DNA from 4 places in the Bradyrhizobium sp. B117 genome. Region 1 is predicted to be linked to each of the others. Evidence: predicted binding sites of a transcription regulator. Region 1 holds the regulator's gene; each other region holds the start of a gene.
What was found. The regulator LexA, encoded in region 1, represses DNA repair genes until DNA is damaged. The targets are predictions, from matches to a motif close to TGTTCNNNNTGTGTTCNG.
Positions count from the first base shown of each region.

Region 2: a site for LexA is predicted at 4,778-4,795, ahead of AAFG16_RS33750 (DNA repair protein). Genes of this name have one in related genera too.
Region 3: a site for LexA is predicted at 4,995-5,012, ahead of AAFG16_RS37070 (PA0069 family radical SAM protein). Genes of this name have one in related genera too.
Region 4: a site for LexA is predicted at 4,745-4,762, ahead of AAFG16_RS06000 (ribonuclease T2). Genes of this name have one in related genera too.

Region 1 is NZ_CP152414.1:5,017,254-5,025,204, reverse strand. It holds gene AAFG16_RS24660 (S41 family peptidase) at 1-223, opposite strand, end outside; gene AAFG16_RS24655 (alpha-hydroxy acid oxidase) at 524-1,657, shown strand; gene AAFG16_RS24650 (HAD family phosphatase) at 1,666-2,295, shown strand; gene AAFG16_RS24645 (hypothetical protein) at 2,441-2,635, shown strand; gene glp (gephyrin-like molybdotransferase Glp) at 2,857-4,068, shown strand; gene lexA (transcriptional repressor LexA) at 4,245-4,946, shown strand; gene AAFG16_RS24630 (hypothetical protein) at 5,143-5,355, shown strand; gene AAFG16_RS24625 (hypothetical protein) at 5,550-5,984, shown strand; gene AAFG16_RS24620 (ComEC/Rec2 family competence protein) at 5,993-7,951, opposite strand, start outside.
Region 2 is NZ_CP152414.1:6,946,104-6,954,054, reverse strand. It holds gene AAFG16_RS33770 (M20 aminoacylase family protein) at 1-219, shown strand, start outside; gene AAFG16_RS33765 (inorganic phosphate transporter) at 295-1,923, opposite strand; gene AAFG16_RS33760 (UdgX family uracil-DNA binding protein) at 2,021-3,463, opposite strand; gene AAFG16_RS33755 (putative DNA modification/repair radical SAM protein) at 3,463-4,698, opposite strand; gene AAFG16_RS33750 (DNA repair protein) at 4,861-5,649, shown strand; gene AAFG16_RS33745 (DNA polymerase Y family protein) at 5,546-7,138, shown strand; gene AAFG16_RS33740 (error-prone DNA polymerase) at 7,135-7,951, shown strand, end outside.
Region 3 is NZ_CP152414.1:7,642,817-7,650,767, reverse strand. It holds gene AAFG16_RS37085 (RMD1 family protein) at 116-871, shown strand; gene AAFG16_RS37080 (acetate/propionate family kinase) at 1,209-2,402, opposite strand; gene AAFG16_RS37075 (phosphoketolase family protein) at 2,409-4,823, opposite strand; gene AAFG16_RS37070 (PA0069 family radical SAM protein) at 5,034-6,197, shown strand; gene AAFG16_RS37065 (VOC family protein) at 6,221-6,676, shown strand; gene AAFG16_RS37060 (ribonuclease HII) at 6,751-7,626, shown strand; gene AAFG16_RS37055 (glycosyltransferase family 39 protein) at 7,832-7,951, shown strand, end outside.
Region 4 is NZ_CP152414.1:1,236,264-1,244,214, forward strand. It holds gene uvrC (excinuclease ABC subunit UvrC) at 1-1,601, opposite strand, end outside; gene AAFG16_RS05985 (outer membrane protein) at 1,847-2,470, shown strand; gene AAFG16_RS05990 (cold-shock protein) at 2,543-2,758, opposite strand; gene rlmJ (23S rRNA (adenine(2030)-N(6))-methyltransferase RlmJ) at 3,011-3,871, opposite strand; gene AAFG16_RS06000 (ribonuclease T2) at 4,007-4,699, opposite strand; gene AAFG16_RS06005 (hypothetical protein) at 4,818-5,279, opposite strand; gene AAFG16_RS06010 (hypothetical protein) at 5,462-5,755, shown strand; gene AAFG16_RS06015 (DUF3617 family protein) at 5,797-6,327, shown strand; gene AAFG16_RS06020 (haloacid dehalogenase type II) at 6,337-7,053, shown strand; gene AAFG16_RS06025 (ATP-binding protein) at 7,157-7,951, opposite strand, start outside.

The DNA.
Region 1 (7,951 bases):
TGCCGGTGATCGCGCCTTCGATCAGCTTGGAATTGTCGGGCTTCTCGACATAGCTCGCCTTCACGCGCTCGAAGACCTCGCCGAACAGATTGAGCTGCGAATAGGCATCATCCGCGCCCGCTGCGGCCCGCGCCGCCCATACGCCAGCCTGGGGGCTGGCTACCAGAAGGGTCAGACACGCTCCGGTGAGCGCGCCCAGGGGGAACAGCAGGGATTTCCGCATGGAGGGCCTTCTTAGCTGGCGGTTCTCTGGAGGCTGGAAGCTGCCATGCAAATGGCGATCCAGCCAGCTTCTCACAATACCATTCAGGTTTCTTGATGGCCGGGCTGCCACGCCAGCGGGTACACGGTAAAAATCCCTTCGCCCTGAGCTAAACTTTTGGCAACGTTCCGAAATGGTTTCACGCAAAGCGGAATCGGTTGGCCAGGCCATGCCTCGCAGCTATGCGATCTTAGGATGGTTTTGCAGGTCCGGACGGGCTAAGGCGATGAGACAAGGCTTCAAATTCTCGGGAGGATAACAATGAATGAAGCACCCCGCATCCGGCCGGAACGGAACGTCGAGCTCGGCGCCAGCAACGAGCCGTTCCAGAATCTGCACGAATTCGTCCGGAAGGCGCGTGCCAACCTCAACCAGAATGCCTGGGACTACATCGTCGGCGCCGCCGAGACGGAGACCACGATGCGCCGCAACCGCATGGCGCTGGACGAGATCGCCTTCCGCCCGCGTGTGCTGCGTGACGTCCGCAAGGTGGACGGCTCGGTCGAGCAGTTCGGTCGCAGGATGCGCCTGCCGGTGGTTCTGGCCCCCGTCGGCGCGCTCGAAATCTTCGACCCCGACGGTGCGGCAAGCGTTGCACGCGCGGCCGGCACCTTCGGTGCGGCGCATATGCTGAGCTCGGTGTCGGAGCCCGGCCTCGAGAAGACCGCCGAGGCCGCCCCCGATGCGCTGCGCCTCTACCAGCTCTATGTCCGCGGTGACGACGCCTTCGTCGCCGATGTCGTCGGCCGCGCCGAGAAGAGCGCCTATGCCGCGTTCTGCCTGACCGTCGACACCGCCCATTACAGCCGTCGCGAACGTGACATCGCCAAGCGCTATGTTCGCGAAAGCCGCCTGCGCGCCACCGGCGGCGATTTCCAGAAGGGGCTGGAGTGGCGGACCGTGAAGATGATCAAGGACAGGTTCAAGATACCGCTGATCCTGAAGGGCATCGCCACCGCCGAGGATGCGCTGATCGCGCTCGACCATGGCGTCGAGTGGATCTACGTCTCCAACCATGGCGGGCGCCAGCTCGATCATGGCCGTGGCGCCATGCATGTGCTCCCTGAGATCGTCGATGCCGTGAAGGGCCGCGCCAAGATCATGGTCGACGGCGGCTTCTGCCGCGGCACCGACATCGTCAAGGCGATCGCGGCGGGCGCGGACATGGTCGGCATCGGCCGGCTGCAATGCTGGGCGCTGGCGGCGGCCGGCGAGGCCGGCGTCACGCGCATGCTGGAACTGCTGGAGGACGAGGTGCTGCGCTGCCTCGGCCTGCTGGGCGCCACCTCCTTCGCCGAGGTCAACAAATCCTGCCTGCATCCGGCGACCGCGACCAATGCGCCAAGCGTGTTCAGCGCATTCCCGCTGTTCGACCACGACCCGTACCGATACTGAGGATAAGGATGCAGGTGACCTCGCTCTCTCCCGGCAGCGCCGATGCGCTTTTGTTCGATCTCGGGCGCGTGGTGCTCGACATCGATTTCTCCAAGGCGATCGATTGCTGGGCGGGGCACGCCGGCTGCAAGCCCGAAGCCATCGTCGCGCGCTATGTGCGCGACGAGGCCTACCGGCTGCACGAGGTCGGCAAGATCACCGACGAGGACTATTTCGCCTCGCTGCGCAACTCACTCGGGATCGGCATTTCCGACGCCCAGTTCCTGGAAGGCTGGAACGCGATCTTCGCCGGCGAGATGCCTGACATAGCCGAGTTGCTGCCGCGCGCGGCGAGGCAAATGCCGCTCTACGCCTTCTCCAACACCAACCGGCCGCATGTGGACTATTTCTCGAAGGAATACGCCGATCTGCTCGGCCATTTCCGCGAGGTCTACCTGTCCTCCAGCATCGGCCTGCGCAAACCCGATGCGGAAGCTTTCGACCATGTCGTCGCCGCTATCGGCGTGCCAGCCAACCGGATCGTATTTTTCGACGATCTTGCCGAGAACATCGAGGGAGCCCGCGCCCGCGGCCTGACCGCGGTGCATGTGACCTCGCCAACCGCCGTCGGGAACGCCTTGAAGGCGCTCGGGGTTTAACGTCCGGTGCCCAGGGGGCCTGGAACTAATCTGACGCAAAATGAGGAACCAAATCACTTTGTGCAATTTTGTACAGAGTTCCCGGAACGAATACGGGCTTCCGGACTCATAAGTCCGTTGGGAATTCTACATCGGGCTTATCGTCGTGTTGGGCAAAACCTACCTCACCAAGCAGGCCTCGCTGCTGATGAAATACGCCAGAACCACCTCGGATTCTGAGCTCTCCGCCAAGCTGATCAGCAAGGCCGCCGACCTGAAATCGCAGGCCGATCCGCTGCCCGACAAGGATCAGAGTCCCAAAGCGCCGGACGTCAGTCCGGACGAGCCGCCGGGGAGTTGACCGATGCTGGCCGTGGCTCTCGTCCTTCTCATCCTCGCCATGGCCATCCTCGTACCGGTCTGTCTGGCCTTCTGGATCATGCCGCGGCGGATTTGACGTCTGTCCTTCACTGCAGAGCGGATGAATCCTCCTGCGTGAGCGCCTTTTTGCCTCAGCGCCTGCACTCGGCTAGAACTCTCGCCGCCGATTTGCCCGAACGGACGCAGCTGGAGTTCTCACCCGTGGCCCTGATGCCGGTTTCTGACGCGCTTGCCGCGGTGCTTGCCGGCGCAGAGCCGCTGCCTGAAGAAACGGTCGCGCTCGACCAAGCCTTCCACCGCGTGCTCGCCCGCGACGTCGCGGCGCGGCGCACGCAGCCGCCGCAGGCGATGTCGGCGATGGATGGCTATGCGGTGCGTGCGGCCGATGCCGCGACAATCGATTCCCAGCTCACCGTGATCGGCGAGGTCGCGGCGGGCCGGCCGTTTGCGGGATCGGTCGGCGCCGGCGAAGCCGTGCGGATCTTCACCGGCGGCGTCGTTCCCGACGGGGCCGACGCAGTCGTGATCCAGGAGGACACAGTTGCGGATGGGAGGCGCATCACGATCAAGGAAACGGCCGTGACGGGGCGACACATCCGCCCGGCCGGCGTCGATTTCCGCGCGGGCGACGTGCTGCTGCGCAAGGGTATCCGGCTGACCGAGCGCGACCTCGCGCTCGCCGCCGGCATGAATCACCCGCTTCTGCCCGTCCGCCGCCGCCCGAAAGTCGCGATTCTCGCCACCGGCGACGAGCTGGTGATGCCGGGCACCACGCCTGGCCCCGGCCAGATCGTCTATTCCAACGGCTACGCCCTGCACGCGCTCGCCCGCAGTGAGGGCGCCGATACCGTCGATCTCGGTGTTGCCGCCGATACCCTGGACGCCACCACCGCGGGCATCCGCCGCGCCCGCGAGAGCGGCGCCGACATCCTGATCACCACCGGCGGCGCCTCGGTCGGCGACCACGATCTGGTCCAGCAGGCGCTGAAGGCCGAGGGCATCGCGATGACGTTCTGGAAGATCGCAATGCGGCCCGGCAAGCCGATGATGCATGGACACCTGGCGGCGATGCGCGTGATCGGCCTGCCCGGCAATCCCGTGTCATCCTATGTGTGTGCCTTCCTGTTCATGGTGCCGCTGATTCGCGCGCTGTCGGGCCGTTCCGCGATTCACCATCGCCGCGAGCGCGCGGTGCTCGGCCGCGATGTCGGCGCCAACGACCAGCGCGAGGATTATCTGCGCGCGCGCCTGGAAACGCGCGACGACGGCACGCTGATCGCCCTTCCCGTCAATCACCAGGATTCCTCGCTGCTTGCGAATCTCGCTGCGGCACAGGCACTTCTCGTGCGCGCGCCGTTCGCGCCGAAGGCCGAAGCCGGCACACCTTGCGAGGTGCTGCGCCTGCCGGTCTGAACGCGCAGGCCACACGCGTGGCGCGAACTTTGTCGCGTTCACGGTAAATTAAGCAGTTGCGGAACATGTATCGAACATATAGTGTCCGTTCATGATTTGTTTCGAGCATGCAGCGGCTTATCGCTGAATTCATCGTCTCGGAATCGAACGACATCAACCGGGGGATTTTGGTCGAGATGTTAACGCGCAAACAGTACGAGCTCCTGCGGTTCATCAGCGAGCGACTGAAGGAAAGCGGCGTGCCGCCATCCTTCGACGAGATGAAGGACGCGCTCGACCTGCGCTCGAAATCAGGCATCCATCGCCTGATCACCGCGCTCGAGGAGCGCGGCTTCATCCGCCGCCTGCCCAACCGCGCCCGCGCCATCGAGGTGATCAAGCTGCCTGAGCTGCAGGCCGCCGCCGGCAATCGTCGCGGCTTCACGCCGAGCGTCATCGAGGGCAACCTCGGCAAGGTCCGCACGACCTCCAGCCCGCCCGCGGACGAGGGCGAGCGTCCCGTCGCGGTGCCCGTGATGGGCCGTATCGCGGCCGGCACGCCGATCGAGGCGTTGCAGACCCGCAGCCACACCATTAGCGTCCCGCCCGACATGCTCGGCTCTGGCGAGCACTACGCGCTCGAAGTGCGCGGCGATTCCATGGTGGAAGCCGGCATACTCGACGGCGACATGGCGCTGATCCAGCGCAACGAGAGCGCCGACACCGGCGACATCGTGGTGGCGCTGATCGACGACGAGGAAGCGACCTTGAAGCGCTTCCGCCGCCGCGGCGCCTCGATCGCGCTCGAGCCCGCCAATGCGGCCTATGAGGTACGCATCCTGCCGCCGAACCGGGTCAAGATTCAGGGCAAGCTGATCGGGCTTTATCGGAAGTACTGATACCGGAAGTACTGAGCGCGCTGTCCGCGCGCTTCGATCGGCATCGCCGACCAGAGATCGGAGCGGATGATTGTCCGCTCGCGCTGGATAGTCTTTCTGGTTTCGCGCAGATTATCCGGCCCCTCCCCCGGCGCTACATCCTCGCCACACCGCACGAAGCAGCACGGCTTCGGCTGCGAAGGTTCGAGGAGACCTCATGCGCAAGATCATCCTGAGCACAGTAGCCGCGGTGCTGGTCGCAGCATCAGCGTCGCAAGCCGTTGCCGCACCATCGCACCGCCATGTCCGCAAGGACGTGGCCAAGGAGACTGCAATGAGCGAGCAAGTCCGAAACGCGCGCAATGCGCTGACGCAAACGTCACAAGCGGTCTGGCCAAATTCCGGCTGGTCGGCTCCGGCTGGCCGCTGATACCCCCACCGAATGCACGAAAGCAGACTTTGTTCCCAGCGGATTCGGGAAAGATAATGTGATCGCACGCTGCGGCAGCGAGCCGCAGATTTGCCTACAACCGCGCAGACGCTATTATGCTTCCACTCTGATAGAGGCCTGCGCCTCGTAAGACAGAGGCACGGGTTGCTATCTCCGCATGAGGAGCACCCACGATGTGTGACTACAGCCTGCATGCCGTCGCATCGCGCCCTGCCGAGGTCGGCGAGACGATCGTGACGACAACGTTCCGCGGCACCTCGACGCGCGGCTTTGCCTCCGCGGCCGATCCGACCGTCGCGGTCTGCCTGCTGCCGGGAACGGAGCTCGCCTTCGCCGACAACGTCCGCTACGACAATCGCTGGATCTGGACGCGCACCGTCAATTCGCGCGTCGGCAAGTTCGGCAAGATCGATCCGCACATTCCCGATCGCCATCATGACGCGATCGAATTCCCCGACGGCAAATACGTGCTGGTGACACAGCTCGTCGAAGGCCAGCAGGCAACCGTGCTGCAACTGCCCGTGACCCAGCCGCTGAGCGAGCGCGAGCACAAGCCGCAGGTCGGTGTCGACAGCCGGCCGACAACGCCGCGTCTGCCGATCGGTTGAAATAGATCCTAGTCCTCCGCCGCAAGGTCGGCCTCCGACGGTGTTGCGTCCCGGACGCGCGGAGTTCCAGACGGTGGCAAGAGGGTCAGTTCGGAAACGCCCTCGCCGGCAGCAGCCGGCGACCAGGGGCGATTTGCGCCCCTCGCTTTCACCGCCAGCACCGCAAATCCCTCACCAGCTTGTGTCAGCGCCAGCGCGCCCTGCCTCGTCAGACGCTGCCGGTCGACCACCATCGCCGCGCAATCCGGCGGCGCGGGCCTTGCCGTCACCACCAATGCAGCGCGACTGCAATCATCCGCCAGCGCGTCGATCCGCAGGGACAGCGCCACCAGCCGCCCGTCGGCGAGCGGCGTGACGCAGCCGGCCTCGTCGCATGACACGCCGTCAGCCAGCGCGGCACTGCCGGCGTCACGCACATCGGCGTCGGCAGCCAACCATTCCTTGAGCAGAAAACCGTCCTTGCTGGCCCTGATCAGGTGCAGGTGCCCGTCCCGCCCCCGCACCGCGACGCTCTGGCCGTCCCCGGCAATTAAAATGTCCGGTTGGCGTGCCGACAGGCCCCAGAGGATCGCCGCCAGCAGCACCACGGCGCCGGACCAGCGCAGCGGCGTGCGCAACAGACCCATCACGATGACCCCGAGGCTCGCCGCAATCAGCGGGCCTATGCCGAAGGCGGGGATGCTGCCGACAGCGCCCGGCAGTCCCGCTACCCAGCGCGAGACCGCAATCATCCAGTCGATGCCGATCCCCATCAGCCACCAGAACACGGCGTCGAGCCCGAACGGTGCCGCAAGCAGGCCCAACAGCCCGGCCGGCATGACCAGCGCCGAGACCACCGGCATCGCGCCAAGATTGGCGAGCACGCCGAACGGCGTGACGCGGTGGAAGTGGAAGGCGGCGTAGGGCGTGGTCGCAAGCCCCGCGATCAGCGAGGCCAGGAACAGCATCGCGATCTCGCGCCCGCCCCACAGCGCGATGCGCGCGGTCGTGGAATGATCGGGCGAGGCAAACAGGTTCGGCATGCCGATCTGCACCAGCGCCACCAGCCCAAGCGTCGCCGCGAACGACATCTGGAAACTCGGATGCACCAGCGCCTCCGGCGCGACCGCAAGCACGATCAGCGCCGCCACGGCCAGCGTGCGGAAGGTGATGGCGCGGCGGTCGACCATCACCGCGATCAGCACCACCGCCGTCATGAAGAACGACCTTTGCGTCGCGACTTCCGCGCCCGACAGCAGCAGATAGAACGCCGCCGCAACCAATGCCGCGGCCGCCGACCACTTCTTGATGGCGAAACCGGCCGCAAGCGCCGGAATCAAGGCCAGCAGCGCGCGCACCGCGAAGAACACGACGCCGGCGACGACCGCCATGTGGTAGCCGGAGATCGACAGCACATGACCCAGCCCCGAGATGAACATTGCATCGTTGACGGGCGTCGTGATCGCATCGCGCCGACCAGTGAGCAGCGCCGTCGCGATGGCGCGATTGTCGCCCTCGAGCGTCGCACGGATGCGCGCGTCGATCGCATCGCGCAGGCCTTGCATGAACGCGGCATAGCGCAGCCGCAGGCCGCCGGCATCCGGCGGCACGGACGCGGTGATCGCGCCCATCACGAAACCGGAGGCGCCGATGCCCTGGAAGAACATGTCACGCGAGAAATCGTAGCTGCCGGGACGAACCGGCGAAATCGGCGGCAATAGCCGCGCCTTCAGCTGCACGAAGCTGCCGACCTCGGGCGCGGTCCCCTTGCGCACCGACAGGCGCACGCGCTCGAGCTTGACGTCGCTGCGCTGCGCCTCCATCGCGGTGACGCGAAGGACAAAACGGTCGGTGCGCTCGCGGATGTCGCGGGCCTCGACAAAGCCCGACAACGATACCGAATAGAGCGGTTTTGCCAGCACCGTGTGCGCGATACGCGCCGTCTTCCAGGTCGCCATGGCCAAGCCGGCCGCGACCGCCGCGATCAG
Region 2 (7,951 bases), 1.9 Mb from region 1:
CAGGTTGCGGGCGAAGCCAACGTGCTCGAGATGCCGCCGCTGATGGGCGGGGAGGATTTCGCCTATATGCTGGAAGCGCGCCCCGGCGCCTTCATCTTCTGCGGCAACGGCGACAGTGCCGGCCTGCATCACCCCGCCTACAATTTCAACGACGAGGCGATCGTCTACGGCACGTCCTATTGGGTCAAGCTGGTCGAGGAACAGCTCGCGGCGTCGTAAGGCTCACGTCCGACGCACAAAATGAAAGGGCCCGCGCATCGCACGGGCCCTTTGTCGTTGCGGGATCTGCTCGGCTTAGAACATGCGCGAGAAAATCACGTAGAGCGTGGCCGACAGCATGATCGCGCAGGGCAGCGTCAGCACCCATGCCATCAGCAGGTTGCGGATCGTCGCCAATTGCAGGCCCGAGCCATTGGCCGCCATGGTGCCGGCGACGCCGGACGACAGCACGTGGGTGGTCGAGACCGGCAGGCCGAACACGTCGGCGGCGCCGATCGTGGCGGCGGCGACGAGCTCGGCGGAGGCGCCTTGGGCGTAGGTGAGATGGGTCTTGCCGATCTTCTCACCGACGGTGATCACGATGCGCTTCCAGCCGATCATGGTGCCGAGGCCGAGCGCGATGGCGACGGCGATCTTCACCCAGTTCGGGATGAACTTCGTGGCGGCGTCGAGTGAGCCCTTGTAGGCGTTTAAGGTCGCGACCTCGTCCTTGTTGAGATCGTTTTCCTTGTCCTTCATCAGGAAGCGGATCGCTTCCGAGGTCAGGTACATGTCGTTGCGGGTGTTGCCGACCGCTTCCGCCGGCACCTTGTTCAGCGAACCGTATTTGGCAACCTGATCGCCGACATCCTTCACGAGCACGGCGAGCGAAGGATAGGTGCCCTCGTTGATGTGATGCAGTGCGATGTACTGCGTCACCGCCGGACGGGGATCGCCGATGATGCTGTGGCCGGCGCCCTTGGCCGAGATCACCTTGGAGGCGGCCTCCGAGGTCTTCTGGAATTGGGCGACCTGGGATTCCGGCAGCGCGCGGTTGAGCGCGTAAGCGGTCGGGACGGTGCCGATCAGGATCAGCATGATCAGGCCCATGCCCTTCTGGCCGTCGTTCGAGCCATGCGCGAAGCTGACGCCGGTGCAGGTCGCGATCAGGATGCCGCGGATCCAGAGCGGCGGTGCCTTGTGGCCTTCGGGCGCAGCATAGAGTGCCGGGTTGCGCACGATGAATTTGAGAACCAGCAGCAGCACGGCGGCGCAGATGAAGCCGAACAACGGCGACAGCAGCAGCGCGTAGCCGATCTCGGTGGCCTTGCTCCAGTCCACGCCCGAGGTGCCGTCGCGGCCGCGCATGACGGCATTGGCGATGCCGACGCCGATGATCGAGCCGATCAGCGTGTGCGAGGAGGAGGCGGGAAGTCCGAAGAACCAGGTGCCGAGATTCCAGATGATCGCAGCGATCAGCAGCGCGAACACCATGGCGAAGCCGGCGCTGGAGCCGACCTGGAGGATCAACTCGACCGGCAGCAGCGAGACGATGCCGAAGGCGACCGCACCGGAGGAGAGCAGCACGCCGAGGAAGTTGAAGAAGCCCGACCACATCACGGCGAATTCGGCGGGCAGCGAATGGGTGTAGATCACCGTCGCCACTGCATTGGCGGTATCGTGGAAGCCGTTGACGAACTCGAAGCCGAGCGCGATCAGGAGCGCGACGAACAGGAGGATATAGGGCAGGAAGGTCGTGACCTTGGTGCCGGTCGCGTTGACGTCGACATAGATGCTGTAGGCGACGAACAGCAGGCCCGCGGCGAGGATGCCGAAGAACAGGATCATCGTGAGAGGGTTGAAGCCCTTGTCGAGGTTTGGCCGGGAAGCCGGCTGGATCGGCGTGCCATCGGCTACCGTCCCGTTAAATGCTACATCGGTCATGTTTGAACGCCCCTTAACCTATTGGAAGGGCTATTGTCCGCGAATGATTTGAAGGCTGGATGACAACCTGCGTGCTAACGTCGCTTTCCTCTTCTATTTAAGCGGCGCGGGCAGCTTTCTTCTGCAAGGCGGCGGCGATCTTCAGGTCTTCGACAAAGCGCTGATACTCCAGTACTTTCGCTTCCGGATCGGGCAGCCGCAGCAGATAGGACGGATGCACCGTCACCAGCGCCTTGCGTCCATCGGGCAGGTCTATGAGCCGGCCGCGGGTCTTTCCGATCGGAGTGATCTTGCCGAACACGCTCTGCGCGGCGGTGGCGCCCATCGCGACGATGAGATCAGGCTGGATTGCCGAAACTTCCCGCTCATACCATTGCCGGCAGGCCCGGATCTCAGGTGTGTTCGGCTTCTGATGCAGGCGGATCTTGCCGCGCGGCACGAATTTGAAGTGCTTGACCGCGTTGGTGACGTAGACCTTCTTGCGGTCGACGCCGGCTTCCTCCAGCGCGCGGTCGAGCATCTGCCCGGCGGGTCCAACGAAAGGATGGCCGGCGAGATCTTCCTTGTCGCCGGGCTGCTCGCCGACCAGCATGATGTTGGCGTTCTTCGGGCCCTCGCCGAACACGGTCTGTGTCGCGTCCTTGTAGAGATGGCAGGCGCGGCAATGCGCGGCCTCCTCGCGGAGGGCTTCGAGATCGTCGGCAGCAGGTTTGCGTTTCATCGGAGCCTCCGCCCGCTTCTGAGGCTTGTGCGGATCGGTTGCGGCATTGGCGATCATGGCGCCGGTCATGCGCTCGGCGTCCTCGATCAGGGGTTTAATGATCGAAGCCTCGGGCAGGTTCCTCCAGTATTTCTTCGGCATCTCCGTCTGCATCGCCTTCACCTTCAGCCGGGCCGGATTGAAGATGCTGGCGTAGTAGCGCCGCCAGGTTTCCTCCAGCCGGTCTTCGCCAGGTGCCTCGCTCTTGCTCACGCCCGGCGTGAACGAGAGCGCGTGGCCGTCCCAATGCGCGCAGAGGTCCGGCGTCAGGATCGACCACGGCATGTCGGCAAAGCGTTTTGCGAAAAACGGCGCGGCGAGCTCGACGATGTGATGCTCCGGCTCGAACCAGGCGACGTAATGCGCGGCGCGCTCGCGGCCGATCTCGCGGAAGCGCACGAAGGCATGCATCTTGTGCTCGTCGCGATGAACCGCTCTCGCCATCGCAATGACCTGCGCGACATCGGAGTCGGTCGCGACCTCGATGAGATCGTGATCGTCCTTCAGCCGGAACAGCAGGCGATAGAGGATCGCAAAACGCTCGCCATCGCGATGCAGGATCGCGGCCTGGGCGAGCTCGACGAATTTTGCCGGAACGTTGAAGGTGCCGTCGTTCACCTCGAGGATCGGAGACGGCGCGGGTGGCGCGAACAAATCGGCTTCGCCGCCCTGCACGGCCCAGGTGACATCGGCGGGCTCCACATGATGAAGCACGAGTGAACGCGCCGCTTTGCGCCAGCCGTCGAAATCGGTTTCGGTGTCGAGGATGATGTACTGCATCAGAAGCCAAACCCCAGTTGCGTTGCCTTCGGCTTGAACCGTTCGATCAGCCCGGCCGCATCGAGGCGGTGCGCTGAGGGGCGGTGATCGCTGAGGACGATGAACGGCAGCGCCTTGTTGCGGGGCACATGCAGGCGCGCGAGATCGGAGAGGCGGATCGTGGTGGTGCGGCGCGTCGCGATGATGCGCTCGACCGCCTTGGTGCCGAAGCCCGGCACGCGCAGCAGCTCCTCGCGGCTGGCGCGGTTGACGTCGAGCGGGAAGCGATCGCGATGGCGCAGCGCCCAGGCGAGTTTCGGATCGATGTCGAGCGGCAGCATCGCGCTGTCGTCGACGATCTCGCCGACGTCGAATCCGTAGAACCGCATCAGCCAGTCGGCCTGGTAGAGCCGGTGCTCGCGCAGCAGCGGCGGCTGCACCAGAGGCAAGGCGCGGCTGGCGTCGGGGATCGGGCTGAAGGCGGAGTAGTAGACCCGCCGCAGCCGGTAGGAGCCGTAGAGATTGGCGCTGGTGTGGAGGATGGTGTGGTCGTTCGCGTTGTCGGCGCCGACGATCATCTGCGTGCTTTGGCCGGCCGGCGCGAAGCGCTGCGGTTTTGCTTTCGTCTTCGCGGTGCGGCTTTCCTCGGCCTCGTCGAGCTTCAGCCGCAGCCGGCCCATGGTGCGGCGGATCGCTCGGACATCTTTCTCCGGCGCGAATTGCTGCAGGCTCGTCTCCTGCGGCATCTCGATGTTGATGGAGAGACGGTCGGCATATTTGCCGGCCTCCGCGATCAACGCGTCGTCGGCCTCGGGAATGGTCTTCAGATGGATGTAGCCGCGGAAGTGATGCTCCTCGCGCAGTTTTCGCGCGACGCTCACCACTTGCTCCATGGTGTAGTCGGGACTGCGGATGATGCCGGAGGAGAGAAACAGGCCCTCGATGTAATTGCGCCGGTAGAAGTCGAGCGTCAGCTTGACCACCTCTTCGATGGTGAAGCGGGCGCGCGGCACGTTGGAGGAGGCGCGGTTGACGCAATAGAGGCAATCGTAATTGCAGGCGTTGGTCAGCAGCACCTTGAGCAGCGAGATGCAGCGTCCATCCGGCGCGTAGGAATGGCAGATGCCCATGCCTGGGGCGGTCGAGCCCATGCCCTTGCCGTCGCTGGAATCCCGCTTCTCGGTGCCGCTGGAGGCGCAGGACGCGTCGTACTTGGCGGCATCCGCGAGAATTGCCAGTTTGCGTTGTATGTCCATGCTTGAATCTCTTTGATTCCACTCATGAATCTTTGGCGCGCCAATTCGATTGACTCTTCGGGCGCCGTTAGCTTTATATTAGAACATACCATGAACAAATGAGCCAGCCGCTGGTTCTCTTTTTGAGAGCCACCGGCAATCACCTCTGAAGGAGCGGCGAGCATGAGCAGCGCACGCATCAGCGCGCTTGCGACCTTGCGCGGCCAGATCGAGCGCATCGAGACGGCGGAGGTCGTGCATCATCACGATCGGATCGCGCTCGGCCATGGCGAGGCCGACGCCGCGCTGAAGGGCGGGCTCGCGCGCGCGGCGATCCACGAGGTGTTTTGCGAGGGTCGGCAGGGGACAGCCGCGACGGGTTTTGTCATGGGCCTCGCAGGGCGCGTCTCGGCACAGCGGCCGCTGCTGTGGGTGCGGCAGGATTTTTCGGAATTTGAGACCGGCGCGCTGTCGATGAGCGGGCTCGCCGAGCTTGGCCTCGATCCGCGCCGCGTGGTGATGGTGCGCGCCGCCGATGTCGAGAGCGCGCTGCGCACCTCGGCCGACGCGCTCGCCTGCGATGCGCTCGGCGCTGTGGTGCTCGAGCTCTGGGGCGATGTCAGGCAGTTCGATCTCGTCGCGAGCCGCAAGCTGACGCTCGCCGCGCAATCTTCAGGCGTCACCGGGCTGATGCTGCGCATGGCGGCGCAGCCGCTGCCTTCGACCGCGGAGACGCGATGGATGCTGCGCGCGGCGCATTCGCCGCCGGGGCCAGTATGGAGTGCCTGGGGCGCGCCGCGCTTCGATGCCGAGCTCTTGCGCAATCGTCATGGCCCGTGCGGCCGGTGGATCATGGAATGGAATTGTGATGAGTGCCAGTTCAGTGAACCGTCGACGCATTCTCAGCCTGTGGCTGCCGCGCCTGCCCATCGACCGGATCCAGCGGTTTCTTGGCAGCGCCGGGCTGGGTAAAAACAATAACGAACCGAGCATCGTCGTCATCAAGGACAACAATGCGCTGGTGATCCATGCGCTCGACGAGGTTGCCGAGCATCTCGGCCTGTACATCGGCCAGCCGCTCGCCAATGCGCGGGCGATGTGTCCGGACTTGAAGGTGTTCGACGCCGATGTCGTGGCCGATGCCAAGACGCTCAGCGACATCGCGGACTGGTGCGACCGCTTCACGCCGCTGGTGGCGCTCGATGCCCCGCATGGGCTGTTCCTCGATATCACCGGCTGCGCGCATCTGTTCGGCGGCGAGGCCGCGCTGTTGCAGACACTGGTCCGTGCGCTCGCCCGGCAAGGCTTTGCCGTCAGCGCGGCGATCGCCGGCACCTCCGTCTGCGCGCGCACGCTGACGCGGCAGACTTCAGGCATCGTCGCCGACGGCGGCGAGGCGGCGGCGATCGACCGGTTTCCGGTGTCCGCGCTCGGCGCGGGCGAGGCCATCACCACCGGCCTGCGCCGTGCCGGTCTGAAGACCATCGGCGATGTCGCCTCGCGTTCGCCGAGCGAGATCACGGCGCGGTTCGGCGCCCGGTTCTCCACGCTGCTCGCGCATGCGCTGGGGCAGGGCGATGCGCCGATCAATCCGCGCAAGCCGCTGCCCGACTATATCGTCGAGAAGCGCTTTGCCGAGCCGATCGCAACCGACACCATGATCGCGATGACGCTGTCGCGGCTGGCCGATACGTTGATCGCCTCCATGGAGAAGCAGGGCAAGGGCGCACGGCGCCTCGAAGCCGCGTTCTTCCGCACCGACGGCGTGGTGCGCGCGATCATGGTCGAGACCGGGCGGCCGGTGACGCGAAGCGCGGTTGTCGACCGCCTGTTCCGCGAGCGCCTCGATGCGCTCGCCGATCCCCTCGATCCCGGCTTCGGCTTCGACATGGTGCGCCTGTCGGCGAGCCGCACCGAGATCGTGGTGCAGGAGCAGCGCGATCTCGATGCCCATGTCCACGACAATGACGAGCTTGCCGCCTTGATCGACCGCATCGCCGCGCGGATCGGGGGAAAGCGCGTCGTCGTGCATCTGCCGCAGGATACCCATATCCCGGAATGCGCCGTGCTGACCGCGCCCGGCCAGCATCATCTCGCGGCCGCCATGCAGGCCGAATGGCCGGCCCGCGCCGAGAGCGAGCCGCCGCTGCGCCCGTTGCGTCTGTTCGAGAAGCCCGAGCCGATCAAGGTGCCGTTCGCGACGGTGCCCGACGGTCCGCCGCATCAATTCACCTGGCGCCGCGCGCTGCATGCGGTGGTGCGGGTGGAAGGGCCCGAGCGCATCGCGATGGAATGGTGGCGGCAGGACGGCAAGCAGCTGACGCGGGATTATTTCCGCATCGAGGATGCCGAGGGCCTGCGCTTCTGGATCTTTCGCGACGGTCTTTACGAAGGGGAAGTGTTCGACGGCGACGGCGAGCCCGCCTCTCCCAACTGGTATGTACACGGGCTCTTCGCATGACGACATCAGCCTATGCCGAGATCGGCATCACCACCAATTTCTCCTTCCTGCGCGGCGGCTCGGATCCGCGCGCCTATGTGCATCAGGCCAGCATCCTCGGCATCCCCGCAATCGGCATTGCCGATCACAACACGCTCGCCGGCGTCGTGCGCGCCTACAAGGAGCTCGACAATGACAAGGTGCTGCACAAGCCGAAACTGCTGATCGGCGCGCGCATCGTCTTCATCGACGGCACGCCCGATATTCTCGTGTACCCGCGCGACCGCGCCGCTTATGGCCGGCTGTGCCAGCTCCTCACCCGAGGCAAGCGCGGCGACGACATCACGCGGATCGAGAAGGGCGAATGCCATCTCAGGTTTGCTGACCTGCTCGAGTTCGCCGAAGGGCAGCTCCTGGTCCTGATGCTGCCGCATCGCTTCGAGCCGACGCAGGTGCTGGATATTCTTGCAAAGCTGAAGGACAGGGGTGCCGAGGGCGTGTGGCTGGCGGCGAGCCTGATCTATCGCGGCGACGACCGCCGCCGCCTGGCGCGGCTCGACGATCTCGCCGCAAAAGCCAAAGTGCCGCTGCTCGCGACCAACGAGGTGCTCTACCACCATCCCGCGCGCCGTCCGCTTCAGGACGTGCTGACCTGCATCCGGGAAAAGACCACGATCGAGGCGGTGGGACGCAAGCTGGAAGCCAATGCCGAGCGCTTTCTGAAGACGCCCCGCGAGATGGCGCGGCTGTTTCGCGATTTCCCCGAGGCGATCACGGAGACCATGCGCTTTGCGGACAGAATCGACTTCTCGCTCGACCAGCTCAAATACCAAT
Region 3 (7,951 bases), 2.6 Mb from region 1:
CAACCGCCGGTGCCGAGAGTGAGATAGTCGAGTGACCGCCGATCAACTTCCCATTGGCACCACGCCAGCATCGCCGAAGTCGGACGCCGCGCCGACCTTGCGGATCCGCGCCGTCATGCTCGGCGAACGCATCAATCCGTCCGGGCTCGAGCTCGGCGCACCCGTCTCCTCGACGCCCGCCGCCTTCCGCGTCCATGCCGGCCTCGCCGTGATCTTCCGCTACGGCGTCGTGGTGCTGATCGGGCTCCTCCCTTCGGAGGAGAAGGTGCTGCTCGATAGCCTCAAGTCCCGCGTGATCGGCGAGCTCAGCCCCCATGAGGAGGAGACCGCGCAGGCCCAGCTCTGCAAGGATGAAAATGCCGAAGCGATCCAGCCGGGCGGCCCGATCAATCTCTCGAAATTTTCCGACGAACGGCTGCTGCTGATCGCGGACGCACTCGCCAAAAGCACGTCGCTGGCACGCGACGAGCGGCGCGTCGCTGCGGTCTTCGACGTCATCGAGCCTTTTGCGCGGGAGCTTGCCGAGAAAGGCCGTACGTCGCGGCGACGCAGGGGCATCCTGCAGCTCATCGGCAACGCGCTGCTCGTCCAGCAGCGTGTCGCCGGCCGCGTCGCGGTCGCTGAAAAGCCCGACGCGCTCTGGGAAAAACCGCAGCTCGACCGGCTCTATGCGCGTCTCGAAGATGAGTACGAATTGAAGGAGCGTCTCGACACGCTCGAGCGCAAGCTCACGGTCGTCGCGGAGACCGCCGATGCATTGACCGACATCATCGACACCCAGCGCTCACTCCGCCTCGAAATCGCGGTGGTCGTGCTGATCCTGATCGAGGTCGCGATCGGATGCATCCAGATTTTCGCGGGTATTCACTAACAGCGAGCTGCGCGTTACTGCGCCCTCTCCCCTTGTGGGAGAGGGCAGCACCGCTGGGAGACACAAACTCACTGGGGTGAGGGGTCTGTCTCCGCATGTTCATTCGCAGATGTGACCGCGGATAGAGACCCCTCATCCGGCGCTTCGCGCCACCTTCTCCCACAAGGGGAGAAGGGAAGAACGCATCTCATCACGCTCTATTTGGCTGGATTCGCCGTCGTTCGCAGTATCGTAGGGTGGGCAAAGGCGCGCTCGCGCCGTGCCCACCACCGAGAATTGGTGGGCACGCTTCCGCCTTCGCTCTTCGAGCTACGGCGGACAGGTCGCTTTGCCCACCCTACGATACTGTCCCGGTAGCTTGCAGCACCGAGACGCAATGCCGTGCGATCGTCAGTTCTTCGTTAGTCGGGATGACGAAGACATCCACCGCCGAGGCGCCGGCATTGATCCGCCCGCGGCCCGCGTCATTCGCCGCCGCGTCGATGCGCACGCCGAGCCACGCAAGACGCTCGCCGATCGCGCTGCGGATATCGCTCGCATGCTCGCCGATGCCGCCGGTGAAGACCAGGCAATCCAGCCCGCCGAGCGTGGCCGTCATCATTGCGACCTGCTGCGCCGCACGAAGCGTGAAGAGATCGACCGCTTCCCGCGCCGCCGCCTCGTGGCTCGCGAGCAGCGTGCGCATGTCGGCCGAGATGCCGGAGACGCCGAGCAGACCCGACTGGTGATAGAGCAGGTGCTGGACGTCTTCGCCGGACATCTTCTCGTGCTGCTGCAGATAGAGCAGCAGGCCGGGATCGATCGTGCCGCTTCGCGTGCCCATCACGAGGCCGTCGAGCGGCGTCAGCCCCATCGTGGTATCGACGCTGCGGCCATCGCGCAATGCGCAGAGGCTCGCGCCATTGCCGAGATGCGCGATGACGATGCGCCTCGTCGCGAGCTCCGGCGCGATTTCCGCGAGGCGGCCGGCGACATATTCGAACGACAGGCCGTGGAAGCCGTAGCGGCGGATGCCGCGCGCCTCGAAGCGCCTTGGAATGGCAAAGCGGCTCGCCGGCGGCGCCATGCTGTGATGGAAGGCGGTGTCGAAGCAGGCGATCTGCGCGAGGCCGGGCCTGATCGCTGCGATGGTGCGGATCGGCTCCAGGCATCGTGGCTGATGCAGCGGCGCGAGCGGCGTCAACGCCTCCAGCCTTGCATAGACACCATCCGTCAATTCGACCGGGCCTGAATAATCCGGCCCGCCATGAACGATGCGGTGACCGACAGCGCGTAAGCGATGACCGCCAAAACGATCCTCGACGAAGCCCAGCACATCGGTGAACAGATCGCCGCTGTTCGCCTCAGACGCCTCCTTGTGCGTCTCGAACAGGTCTTCGCCCGCAGGGCTCTTCACGGCGAGCCGGGGCTTTGCCTCGTGTTCGTCGAGCAGGCCGTTGCAGAGCAGGGTGGGCTCGGCCGCGGAGATATCGAACAGGCCGAACTTGATGCTCGACGAGCCCGAGTTGAGAACGAGAACCGCATCGGACATGGGGCGTCAATCGCCGGCCTCGGCCGGCGTGTTGCCGCCGGCGCGGTCGGGCCAGACCCAGTCGCGCACCTCAGGCATGTCCTCGCCGTGCTCGCGCACGTAACGCGAATGCTTGATCAGTCTGTCACGGAACTGCTGCTTCACCTGCGCGGCCTTGGTCGCCAGGCCCGGCACGCGTTCGATCGCCTCGATGGCGAGGTGATAGCGGTCGAGCCCGTTGAGCACGACCATGTCGAACGGCGTCGTCGTGGTGCCCTCCTCGGCAAAGCCGCGCACATGCATGCCGGCATGGTTGGTGCGGTTATAGGTGAGGCGGTGGATCAGATACGGATAGCCGTGATAGGCGAAGATCACAGGCTTGTCGCGCGTGAACAGGCTGTCGAAGTCGCGGTCGGACAGGCCGTGCGGATGCTGCTCGCTCGGTTGCAGCGTCATCAGGTCGACGACGTTGACGACGCGGATCTTCAGGTCCGGCAGCGCCTTGCGGAGGAGGTCGACGGCGGCAAGCGTCTCGAGTGTCGGCACGTCACCGGCGCAGGCCATCACGACGTCGGGTTCGCTGTCGGCGCCCTCATTGCCGGCCCAGGTCCAGATGCCGATGCCGGCATCGCAATGTGTGGCGGCCTCCTGCATCGACAGCCATTGCGGTGCCGGCTGCTTGCCGGCGACGATGACGTTGATGCGATTGTAAGTGCGCAGGCAGTGATCGGCGATCCACAGCAGCGTGTTGGCATCCGGCGGGAGATAGATGCGGACGATGTCGGCCTTCTTGTTGGCGACGAGGTCGACGAAGCCGGGGTCCTGATGGCTGAAGCCGTTATGGTCCTGACGCCAGACATGCGAGGTCAGGAGATAATTGAGCGAGGCGATCGGGCGCCGCCATGGCAGATGCCGCGTCACCTTCAGCCATTTGGCGTGCTGGTTGAACATGGAATCCACGATGTGGATGAAGGCCTCGTAGCAGGAGAAGAAGCCGTGGCGGCCGGTGAGCAGATAGCCTTCGAGCCAGCCCTGGCAGAGATGCTCGCTCAAGACTTCCATGACGCGGCCGTCCTGCGCGAGATGCACATCGTAAGGCTCGATCGGCTCCATCCAGACGCGTTCTGTGGCTTCGAACACCGCGTCCAGCCGGTTTGACGCGGTTTCGTCCGGGCCCATGATGCGGAAATTGCGCTCTTGCGCGTTGAGGCGGACGACGTCCCGCAAGAATTTGCCGAGCTCACGCGTCGCCTCTGCAGTGACGCCACCGGGTTGCGGCACGTCCACGGCAAAACTGCGGAACTCCGGCAGCTTCAGCTCCTTCTTGAGCAGCCCGCCATTGGCGTGCGGGTTGGCGCCCATGCGCCTGTTGCCTTCGGGCGCCAGCGCCTGAAGCTCGGCGATGAGCGCGCCGTTCTTGTCGAACAGTTTTTCCGGCTCGTAGCTGCGCATCCACTCTTCGAGAATCTTCAGATGCGCCGGGTTCTCGCGACAGCTCGCAACGGGCACCTGATGCGCGCGCCAAAAACCTTCGACCTTCTTGCCGTCGACCTCCTTCGGCCCGGTCCAGCCCTTCGGGCTGCGCAGCACGATCATCGGCCAGCGCGGCCGTTCAATCGTCTTGCGACCGTCGCGGGCGCGCTGCTGGATCGAGCGGATGCTGGCGAGCGCGACGTCGAGCGCGTCCGCCATGGCCTGGTGCATCAATTTGGGGTCGTCGCCCTCGACGAACAGCGGCTCGTGGCCGAGCCCGCGGAAGAGATCGCGGATCTCGCTGTCGGGCATCCGCCCGAGTACGGTCGGGTTGGCGATCTTGTAGCCGTTGAGATGCAGGATCGGCAGCACCGCGCCGTCGTGGGCGGGGTTCAGGAACTTGTTCGAATGCCAGGACGCTGCGAGCGGGCCGGTCTCGGCCTCGCCGTCACCGACTACGCAGGCGACGATCAGATCGGGATTGTCGAAGGCCGCGCCGTAGGCGTGCACCAGCGCATAACCGAGCTCGCCGCCTTCGTGGATCGAGCCCGGCGTTTCCGGCGCCGCATGGCTCGGAATGCCGCCGGGGAAGGAGAACTGTCTGAAAAGTTTTCGCAATCCCTCCGCATCGCGCGCGATATCCGGATAGATCTCGCTGTAGCTGCCTTCGAGATAGGTGTTGGCGACCATGCCCGGGCCGCCATGCCCGGGCCCGCAGACATAGATGATGCTGAGATCAAGCGCGCGGATGACGCGGTTGAGATGGGCGTAGATGAAGTTCAGCCCTGGCGTCGTGCCCCAATGGCCGAGCAAACGCGGCTTGATGTGCTCGGGCCGCAGGGGCTCTCGCAGCAGCGGGTTGTCCAAGAGATAGATTTGCCCGACGGAGAGGTAGTTCGCGGCGCGCCAATAGCGATCGAGCAGATCGAGGTCGCTGCTTGCGGCGGCCGATTGTTGTTGATTTGTCATGTTCATGCCGACCTTCACCCAGGGATCGTCACCAACTTTGTTCCGGCGCGATCGATCCCTGGGCGGCATCAAACGGGATCGCCTCGACAAGCGTGTTGCGCGAGGTCAAAGCCGCGCGCCCGAAGTTTGGGCGGCTACTGTGCATGGGGTTGTTTTCGAGTTTTTTGTTTGTGTTCTTGATTTGTTCCTATGTCGTGCTATCTTGGCTGCATGAGTCCAGCATCCTCTCATGCTCTCAAGCACCCGCCGGTCACGGCGCCCTCCGAGCCGGCGGGTGCGGACTCTGATTTTCCCCAGCTTGGCGCCGCCATCGACCGTGCGCGCAGGCGAGGGCGGGGCGCCCAGTCCAATGCCAGCGGCCGTTATGAGGCCGAGGCCCGCGTCGCCTTCGACGATGGCTGGCAGAGCCTGGAAGATCTGCCGCCGTTCAAGACCTCGGTCGCGGTCGACACCTCGCGCAAGGTGATCACCCGCAACGATTCACCCGACATCGGCTTCGACCGCTCGATCAATCCCTATCGCGGCTGCGAGCATGGCTGCGTCTATTGCTTCGCGCGGCCGACGCATGCCTATCTCGGCCTGTCGCCGGGGCTCGACTTCGAGTCGAAGCTGTTCGTGAAGCCCGAGGCGCCGGCGCTGCTCGAGAAGGAACTCGCCGCGCCCGGCTACGAGCCGCGGATGATCGCGATCGGCACCAACACCGATCCCTATCAGCCGATCGAGCGCGAGCGCAAAATCATGCGCGGCATTCTCGAAGTGCTGGAGCGCACCGGCCATCCCGTCGGCATCGTCACCAAATCGGCGCTGGTGGTGCGCGACATCGACATTCTCTCGCGCATGGCGAGGCGCAACCTTGCCAAGGTCGCGATATCGGTCACCTCGCTCGATCCGAAGCTGGCGCGCACCATGGAGCCGCGGGCCTCGACGCCGCCGAAGCGGCTGGAGGCGCTGAAGCAGCTCTCGGACGCCGGCATTCCCACCACCGTGATGGTCGCGCCCGTGATCCCCGCGCTGAACGATTCCGAGATCGAGCGCATCCTCGATGCCGCCGCCCATGCCGGCGTCAAGGAGGCCTCCTATGTGCTGTTGCGGCTGCCGCTGGAGGTGCGCGATCTCTTTCGGGAATGGCTGATGGCCAACTATCCGGACCGCTATCGTCACGTCTTCACGCTGATCCGCGACATGCGCGGCGGCCGCGATTACGATGCGAAATGGGGCGAGCGGATGAAGGGCACCGGACCGATGGCCTGGACCATCGGCCGACGCTTCGAGATCGCCTGCGACAGGCTTGGCCTCAACAAGCGGCGCTCGAAGCTGACGACGGATCACTTTGCCAAGCCGAAGCAGAACGGCGAGCAGCTCAGCCTGTTCTGATCGGGAAAGGGAAGACGCGTCGCATGAGCAAAGATCTCCCTCCGCCGGTGCCGCGGCTTACCGTTATCACGCTGGGCGTCAGCGACATCCGCGCCAGCATCGCCTTTTACGATGCGCTCGGCTTTGCGCGCCGTCTGAAGGCAACCGGCGAGGCGGTCGCATTCTACGATACGGGCGGTCCGGTGCTCGCGCTGTATCCCTGGGATCAGCTCGCAGCCGACGCCAAGTTACCTGACGATCCGAGGCCATCGACCTTCCGCGGCACGACGCTTGCCTGGAACTGCCGGACACGCGAGGAGGTCGATGCCGTGCTGGCTTTCGCCCTTGGCAAGGGCGCGGCTCCGCTGAAAGCGGCGCATGAGACCGATTACGGCGGCTATTCCGGCTATTTCGCCGATCCCGACGGCCATCCCTGGGAAGTGGTCGTCGCGCCCGGCATCGAGGTCGGCGAGGATCGGCGGGTGCATCTGGCGGAGTAGGACGGGTCTGAATAACGGGAATTGCGTGGGGTTCCCGGTTGCGCTCGCCGGATCGCTTGCGCACGATCCCGGCCATGATTCGGGACAAGTCCGCCAAGAAGCCGGCCAAAGACGCGCCCAAGCCGAGCGCCGCTGCGAAGAAGGCCGCGCCCGGCAAGGCGGGCAAGACCTCTGCCGTCAAGGCGCCTGCCGTCAAGGCCGCGCCGGTCCTGCCCGGCAAGAAAGGCATCATCGCGATCGCGCCGCCGAGCTTCCGCCGCGAGCGCGCGCTGATCAAGCGCGGCATCTGGCCGGTCGCGGGCTGCGACGAGGCCGGCCGCGGGCCGCTGGCCGGTCCCGTGGTGGCGGCCGCGGTGATTCTCGATCCCGACCGCATCCCGCGCGGCATCGACGATTCCAAGCGCCTGACCGCCGAGGAGCGCGAAAGACTGTTCGACAAGATCTGCGCCACCGCACAGGTCTCGGTCGCCGTCGCCTCGCCGTCGCGAATCGACCGCGACAACATTTTGCGCGCCTCGCTGTGGGCCTTGAAGCGCGCCGTGGTGGCGCTGCCGGAAGCGCCCCGCCACGTCTTCGTCGACGGCCGCGACCGCCTCGACACGCCTTGCGACTGCGAGGCCGTGATCGGCGGTGACGGCATCGTGCTGTCGATCGCAGCCGCCTCGATCATCGCCAAGGTGACGCGCGACCGCCTGATGTGCGCGCTGGCGCAGGACTGCCCCGGCTACGGCTTCGAGCAGCACAAGGGCTATGCCGTCCCCGAGCATCTCGACGCCCTCGATCGCCTTGGCCCCTCCATCCACCACCGCAGCTTCTTCGCCCCCGTCGCGGCGGCCCGTGCCAAGCACATGCCCTGGACCGTCGAGCCGGTGCAGGATCTGTTCACGGTGGCCGAGGTCGAGGTGCAGGTGGAAGCGAGTGTGGAAGTCGATATCTCCGCGAATCTCTAGGGGCCTGGCCCGCAGCCTCCGAATCGTCATGGCCGGGACAAGCCCGGGCATGACGACGTGTTGTGCGTGTGCCCTCGCGCCTAACTCCGTAAGAACGGGGAGAGGGAGCAGACCGTCGTTGCCACAGCGCGCTGCGCCCATTATCAAAACAGGTGTGAGCGAATAGGGCCGGCTGGACGGGTTGGCTGCATCTTTCGGACGTTGCATGCGGTTTACCTCCCTGGTCATCGAGCTCATTCGCGCCCGGCCGCGGCTGATTGTGTGGATCGCCGTGCTGCTCCAGGCTTTGATGTGGCTGTTCGTGGCGCTGGCGTTCTATCGCAGC
Region 4 (7,951 bases), 3.8 Mb from region 1:
AAGTCGTCGTCTTTCGCCTTGCCGGCGGCGTCCTCGGGCGGATTGATCAGGCGCTTGAAGCGGCGCTCCAGCACCTCGCGCATCATGGCGTAGTCGTCGCCCGGCGTGAGCCCTTCCGACTTGATGTTGAACTTGCGGTACTGGTTCTTCACGAAGCCGTCGGGCCCAGCGACGATCATGGCGCCGACCGCGTTGGTGCCCTGGATGTGGCTGTTGTCGTAGACCTCGATGCGTTTGGGCGCATGCGGCAGGCTCAGCGTGGTCGCCATCGCGTCGAGCAGGCGGCTTTGCGTGGCAGTATCCGCGAGCTTGCGGCCGAGCGCCTCGCGCGCATTGGTCAGCGCGTGGGCGACGAGCTCCTTCTTCTCGCCGCGCTTGGGTGCGGTGACCTCGACCTTGTGCCCGGCCTTGATCGCCAGCGCGTTGGCGAGCAACTCGCTCTCCTCGATCTCGTGCGAGAGCAGGATGTTCTTCGGCGGCGGCTTGTCGTCGTAGAACTGGGCGAGGAAGGAGCCCAGCACTTCCTCCGGCGTGAAGGTCTTCTCCGCGCGAGGGAAATAGGCGCGGTTGCCCCAGTTCTGGCCGGTGCGGAAGAAGAACACCTCGACGCAGGAGAAGCCGCCCTCCTGGTGGATGGCGAACACGTCGGCTTCCTCCACGGTGCGCGGATTGATGCCCTGCTGCGACTGGATCGCCGACAGCGCGGCGAGGCGGTCGCGGTAGAGCGCCGCGCGCTCGAATTCGAGCTCGCTGGCCGCCTTCTCCATCTCGCCGGCAAGCTCCTGCTTCACCGCATGGCTCTTGCCGGAGAGGAAGTCGGTCGCCTCGCGCACCAGCGTCGTATAGCCGCCGAAGTCGATCTCGCGGGTGCAGGGACCGGCGCAGCGGCGGATCTGGTAGAGCAGGCAGGGCCGGGTGCGGCTCTCGAAGAAGGAGTCCGTGCAGGAGCGGATCAGGAACGCGCGCTGAAGCGCGGTGATGGTGCGGTTGACGGCGCCCGCGGAGGCGAACGGGCCGAAATAGCGCCCGGGCCGGGTCTGCGCGCCGCGATGCTTGAGGATCTGCGGCGCCCAATGGTCGCCGGTGATCAGGATGTAGGGAAACGATTTGTCGTCGCGCAGCTGCACGTTGAAGCGTGGCCGCAGCTGCTTGATCAGGTTGGCTTCCAGCAGCAGCGCCTCGGTCTCGGTGTTGGTCGAGACGATCTCCACGGTCACCGTGGCCGCGATCATGCGCAGGATGCGGGCCGGCTGCGGCGCGCTCTGGCGCGCGTAGTTCGACAGGCGTTTTTTGACGTTCTTGGCCTTGCCGACATAGAGCACGTCGGCGTTGGCATTTAGCATGCGGTAGACACCGGGCGAGGTCGGTGCGAGCCGGACCGCGCGCTCGATGGCCTCATGGCCGGTCGCTAGCGGACCTTCGCCGACCGCGCCGCTCTCTTCGAGGATGTCAGGCAGCAGCGCATCGTCCTCGTCCTCGCCGCCCGTGGTGGCGGGATCGAGGTCCGGCGGCGCCAGGCTCTCCGGCGGCGCGTCGGTTGCGGCAAGGCGGGGCGGTTTGCGCGCGCGCTCGTCCGGATTGTCGGGGGAATCGTGAACCATGGAGCGAATTTAGGTGCTGGGGGTACCGATTTGAAGTTCCGGCCATGCCGTACGCACAGGCTGGCGGCGCAGTTCCGGTAACGCTTGCTTAAGCCTGTTAACAGCGCGGTAACCCGGCTTAACAGGCCTTTAACTTAAAACTCTCGATAAATCCTACGCGAAAAAGTCTTGGTTCCGTAACCATGCGGTGGTCTCGCGCGGCGGCGCGGCATCGCGGGGGACGGCAGTTGCGTTGGAGAGTACCGATGAAGAGGTTCGTCGTGGGCGCAGCCGCGTTGGTTGCAGCCGGCTGGACAGCTTCGGCAGAGGCCGCCGATTTCAATTACGGGCAGCATGCGCCCTATACCGTCAATCAACCGCTCAATGCGTATAGCTGGGCCGGTCCCTATCTCGGCGGCAACATCGGTTACGAATGGGGTTCGGTCGACAACAATCCGGCAAAGCCGTCCGGCTTCGTCGGCGGCGTGCAGGCCGGCTACAATTTCCAGAACGGCCCGTGGGTGTTCGGCGTCGAGGGCGACATCCAGGCCGCCGGCGCCGACGACACGTTCGCGCCGTGGAAGTTCTCCAATCCGTGGTTCGGCACCCTGCGCGGCCGCGCCGGCTATGCGTTCAGCAACGTGCTGTTCTACGGCACCGCCGGCCTCGCCTTCGGCGAGCTGCGCGCGCAGACCTTCGGTTGGACGGAGTCGCACACCAGCGCCGGCTGGACCATCGGCGCCGGCGCCGAAGTCGGCCTCGCGCCGAACTGGAGCGCCAAGCTCGAATATCTCTACATCAATCTGTCGACGAGCCAGTTCGCCATTACAGGCGTGTCAAACGGCTATAGCGCCAGCGTTGTGCGCGCGGGCGTGAACTATCACTTCTGATAGCTGAAGAAGAAAATACCGGACACAACCTCCCGGCCGCTCGCGGTCGGGATTTTTTTTAAGTCAGGCGCGCTAGGAGAGGATGACCAAGTTGACCGCCTTCGGTCCCTTCCCCTTCTTGTCCGGTTCGACTTCGAAAGTAATGCGCTGTCCTTCGGCAAGGTCCTTCAATCCCGCCCGCTCAACAGCGGTGATGTGAACGAAGACATCGCGACCGCCGTCGTCCGGCTTGATGAAACCGTAGCCGCGCTCGCCGTTGAAGAACTTGACCGTCCCCGTCATGGCCATCGGGAAACTCCCCCTCATTGCTCCTCCGTCGCGACGCAGACTCACGTCACGACATGACCGGACCTTACGAAGCCCGGGAGCTGGCCATCCTTTGGCGGACCTCATCGGTCCGGTCGGATCTTTCTTAGGGCCTTCACTCCGCCGCAACCATTCGCGGAAGCGGAACGTAAAGCCAGTCACGCAAACAGCATAATACGGTTCGTTGCAGATTGACTACCGCTCCTGCATCTTTTTCCCAAGAATGCCGGAGTGTTACGGTCGAGGTACCTCTAATCGGAATCTGGCAGCGCCGCCCTGGCCGAGCGGCACTTCCAGCTCGGGCAGGATGGTCTTGAGCTCGCCGTGTAGCGTGTAGGGGGGATTGACAATCAGGAGTCCCGTGGAGGTGAGCGCTGCGCCATCAAGCTGCGGCGCGACACTGAATTCGAGCCGCAGACATTTTCCCGGAGGCTTTGCTGCGGCTGCGAGCCGCGCCACCGATTGCGCCAGCGTGTCGGTGGCGCGGCGGTTCTTGGCCGGATACCAGATTACATAGATACCGGTCGGCCATTTCGCGAAGGCCGTTGCGAAGGCTTCGCCGAGTTTTTCGAACTCGTCCTTGGCCTCGAACGGCGGATCGATCAGCACGAGGCCGCGCCGTTCCTTCGGTGGAACGAAGGCCGGCAATGCAACCCAGCCGTCGAGATCGACCACGCGGGCCTGCTCGTCACGGCGCAGCACGTCGATCAGCGCCTTGCGCGCTTTCGGCTCGAGCTCGCAGGCGACGAGCCGGTCCTGCGGCCGCAGCAGGCCGCGCGCGATCAGCGGCGAGCCCGGATAAGCCTTGAGCTCACCCTTCGGATTGAAGGCGCGGACGATGTCGAGATAGGGCTTCGTCAGCGCCGCGGTCTCGTTCGACAGGCGCGCCTGCATCAGCCGCGCGATGCCGGTCAGCCACTCGCCGCTGCGCCGCGCCTCGTCGCCTTCGAGATCGTAGAGTCCGGCGCCGGCATGGGTGTCGATGACGCGGAACGCCCCCGGCTTGTCCTGCAGATAGGTGAGAATGCGCGCGAGCGCGATGTGCTTGATGACATCGGCGAAGTTGCCGGCGTGGAAGGCGTGGCGGTAGTTCATGGCGGACAGTTACGACATCGCGCGATGAAAGTAACTGCTGTCATTCCGGGGCACGCGAAGCGTGAAGCCGGAATCTCGAGATTCCGGGTCTGGTGCTAACGCACCATCCCGGAATGACGACGAGAGCGTTGTGCCTCAACCACCCCTGATCGGCGGCATCGTCACCTGGTCGCGGCGGCAGGCGCGGCGGTCGGTTTCCTCGCAGGCGCGGAACTGCAGATCCTTGCTGAGGCAGATGCGCACTTCGGACAGCCGTGTCCGGTTGCAGGTAACCGAGATGGCGGCATTGCTCAGGCCTGGATTGGCCTTGATGAAGGCCTCCTCGACCTCCGTCGGCGCCACGGTCTTGGCCTGCGACAAGTCGAGATATTCGGCCGGAATCTTGATCGCGGCGCGCGCCTTGCGGATCGTCTCGAAATAGCTGCGGCCTTCGAGGCCCGAGCAGGTGCCGTGCTTGTCCCACTCGTTGAAGATCAGGCCCGGCGCCGGCATCAGATCGAGCATAGAGGAGACGATGTTGCGGTTCAGCCGCGGCGCCGGCCGCTGGCAATATTCGGGGAAGCCGCTCTCATATTGCGGCCACAGCCCGTGCACCACGAAAGAGTAGGGCCGGCCGCTGCACTGGATCTGGGAGCGCCCGCCGCGCTCCGCCGCCTCTTCGCAGAACGAAGGCGACCATGACAGCGATAGCACATAGAAATCGAATTCGCCGGGCGCGTTCTGCCGCTTGTCCTGCGCCTTGGCGCCGCCGGCCAGCGTGACCAGCCCGGCAGCCAGGGTCAGCGAGATCATCAGGCGGGAGAATGAATGCAATCTGGAATGAAACATGGCGACGCCCCTCAACTAGACTGTGCAGTCAGCCTAGCAGGCGATGGGAACATTTCAAGAACAAAATGGACGCGAGACGCATTCGGCCGCTTGATCGGGCCGAATCGGGCTTCTCGAATTACTGCCTGGCGGCGCGGCAGGCCGGATTGTAGGCCCAGTTGCGGTCGAGCCCGACCACGCACCATTCGACGCCGTTGCCGTAGCTGGCAAAGCCGCCGTCCTCAATGATCGAGAAATGCACCTTGCGCACCTTGCCATCGTTGAGCAAGGCATCGCCGGTGCAGTAGCGGCGCGGAATGTTGTCGGACTGCCAGGGCCGGAACGCGACCTCGTGAACGGCGGCGAAGCCCGTGATCTTCAACGGAGAATTCCAGAACGAGCTTTCCTTCTCCCAGAACTGGCTGGCGATCGTCGGCAGCGCCCTGTCGCAATCGGCGACGGCGCCGTCATAGCGCGGCCCGCTCAGCCAGAAGTTCAGCTCGAGCGGATTGGCGGCCCTGGCCTCGCCGAGCGACAGCGCTCCGAACATGAGGCCGAGCACGGCGGCGAAGCGGAGCGATTTCAGGGGGAGGGCGCGCATGGGCAATCCGGACAGCTGGTCTTGCGAAGGTCGGACGGTGCCGCGAAGGCCGGGCGGGGTCAAGTGCAGCACGGCAACACTTGGCGAGGAGTTGACCGTAAGGGCGCGCCCGGCAGGGCTTCGGTTCTTTTCACTTCCATCCCGGCACCGTAAACTGGCGCCAACCAATTGGAGTAACGGGAATGCGAATCATTGCGGCCGCGGGCCTTCTCGCCCTGGGGATGATGGCGAGCCAGTCGGCGCGTGCTGACCTCCTTCCAGTGCCACCTTTCAAGGGCAACGACACCGGTGGGATCATCGCCTATTCGATGGCGACCCAGGTCGATGCCCGTCAGGTCGCGGTCGATCACTGCGCGCGCTACGGCAAGGTCGTGAAATTCCTCGCGGTGCAGGCCTATGAGGGCGGCTACATCTCGTTCTCCTGCCGCTGGGTGCCCTATGGCGCCGCCGAACGGCCGATCCGCACGCTGTACTGAGGCGTCGTAACGCCGCCTCTCTCAAGCCGGGAGCCTCCAACATGACGCGCAAACTCGCTTTGCTCGGCTCAAGCCTTTGCCTCGTCTTGTCGGCCGGCGTGGCCAGTGCCGACGACCTGCCGGTGCGCAAGGCCGGCCTTTGGGAAATGAAGATGGTCAGGAGCGGCTCGGCGATGCCGGAAATGACCATGCAGCACTGCACCGACGAGACCGTCGACAAGGAGATGAGCAACAACGTCTCCCCGATGGCCAAGCAGATCTGCTCCAGGCAGGACATCAAGAAGACCGCAACCGGCTATGTCAGCGATTCCGAGTGCAACGTCGCCGGCATCAGCACGACCTCGCATGCCGAGATCACGGGCGATTTCAATTCGGCCTACACGGTGAAGACCTCCTCACACGCGCAAGGCGGCGCTGCCGGCCCCGCGGGCCGCGATACCTCCATGACGCTCGAAGCGAAGTGGCTGGGCGCCTGCAAGCCCGACCAGAAGCCCGGCGACATCGTGATGCCCGGCGGTTTCAAGATGAACGTGCGCGACGTCGATAAATTGAAGGCGCTGCTGCCGAAATAGGTGGGCGTAATGGCGCTGACCGGGATCAAGGCGATCGCGTTCGACGTTCAGGGGACCTGCGTTGATTTTTTCCAGCCGCTGCTGCGCGCCGGAGCCGCGATCAATGCGGCCAAGGGGCTCGACATCGATTGGGCGGCCCTGTCGGCGGAGTGGCGCGAGCTCTATCGCGCTTCGATGGATGCCGTGATCGCCGGCCGCCGCGACTGGTTGCGGGTCGATCGCATCTATCGCGAGGCACTGGACAAGCTCGTCGAGACGCGCGGCCTGTCTGATCGTTTTGACGGGGCCGAGCGTGACGCGCTCAACGAGGTCTGGACCAAGCTCGATGCCTGGCCGGACACGATCGAGGGCCTGACCCGGCTTCGCCGGAGATTTTGTACGGCGACCTTGTCCAACGCCGGTATGGCCAGTGTGATCGCGCTGGTGAAGCACGCCGATTTGCCGTTCGACGCGATCCTGACGGCGGAGCTCGCGACCAGCTACAAGCCTGCGCCGGCAGTCTATCAACTCGCCGTCGACTATCTCGGCTATGGGCCGGATCAGATCCTGATGGTTGCCTGCCACAAATATGATCTGAAGGCGGCGCGCGCATTCGGAATGAAGACGGCCTTCGTGCCTCGCCCATTGGAGTTCGGGCCCGACGCTGCGCCCGATGTCTCGCCCGAGAGCTGGTTCGACGTCTATGCGACGAGCTTTGTGGATCTGGCAGATCGTTTGGCGGCGTGAATGTAGAAAGCTGAAGATCGCGATGCCTGAATAGGTGAGATCGTAGCCCGGAAGCCGGTGCGCTCCCTCGCCCCGTTCTTACGGGGAGAGGTGAAAAAGCCAGCTACACCGGTATTCTCACACTCGCCCTCAATCCCCCCATCGGGCTGTCGCCGAGCGTGATGTCGCCGCCATGCGAGCGGGCGATGTCGCGGGCGATGGCGAGGCCAAGGCCCGTGCCGCCTTCGTCCTGGTTGCGGGCGTTGTCCAGCCGCAGGAACGGCTTGAACACTTCTTCGCGCAAGTGAACGGGAATGCCGGGGCCGTCGTCGTCGACGGTGACGGTGAGATAGCGGTGATCGCGCTGGCCGGTGATGGCGATGGCCTTGCCGTAGCGCGCGGCGTTGGTGACGAGGTTGGCGAGGCAGCGCTTGAACGAGGCCGGCTTCACCGTCACCACCGGCAGGCCGTGGAACGCCACCGTCGCGGCGTGGCCGTGGCGCTCGGCGTCGCTGCGCAGCTCTTCCAGCGCCTGCGCCATGTCGGTTGGCTGCGACTGTTCGCCGGAATCGCCGCGGGCAAAGGCGAGGTAATCCTCCAGCATCATTGACATCTCGTCGACGTCCTTGCGCATGCCCTCGAGCTCGGGATTGTCGCCGATCAGCGCCAGCTCGAGCTTGAAGCGGGTCAGGATTGTGCGCAGGTCATGGCTGACGCCGGCGAGCATCGCGGTGCGCTGCTCCATGGTGCGCTCGATGCGCGACTTCATCTCGATGAAGGCGACCGCCGCGCGCCGCACCTCGCGCGCGCCTCTGGGTCTGAAGTTCGGCGCCTCGCGGCCCTTGCCGAAACTTTCGGCAGCGTCGGCGAGGCGCAGGATCGGCTTGATCTGGTTGCGCAGGAACAGCACCGCGACGAT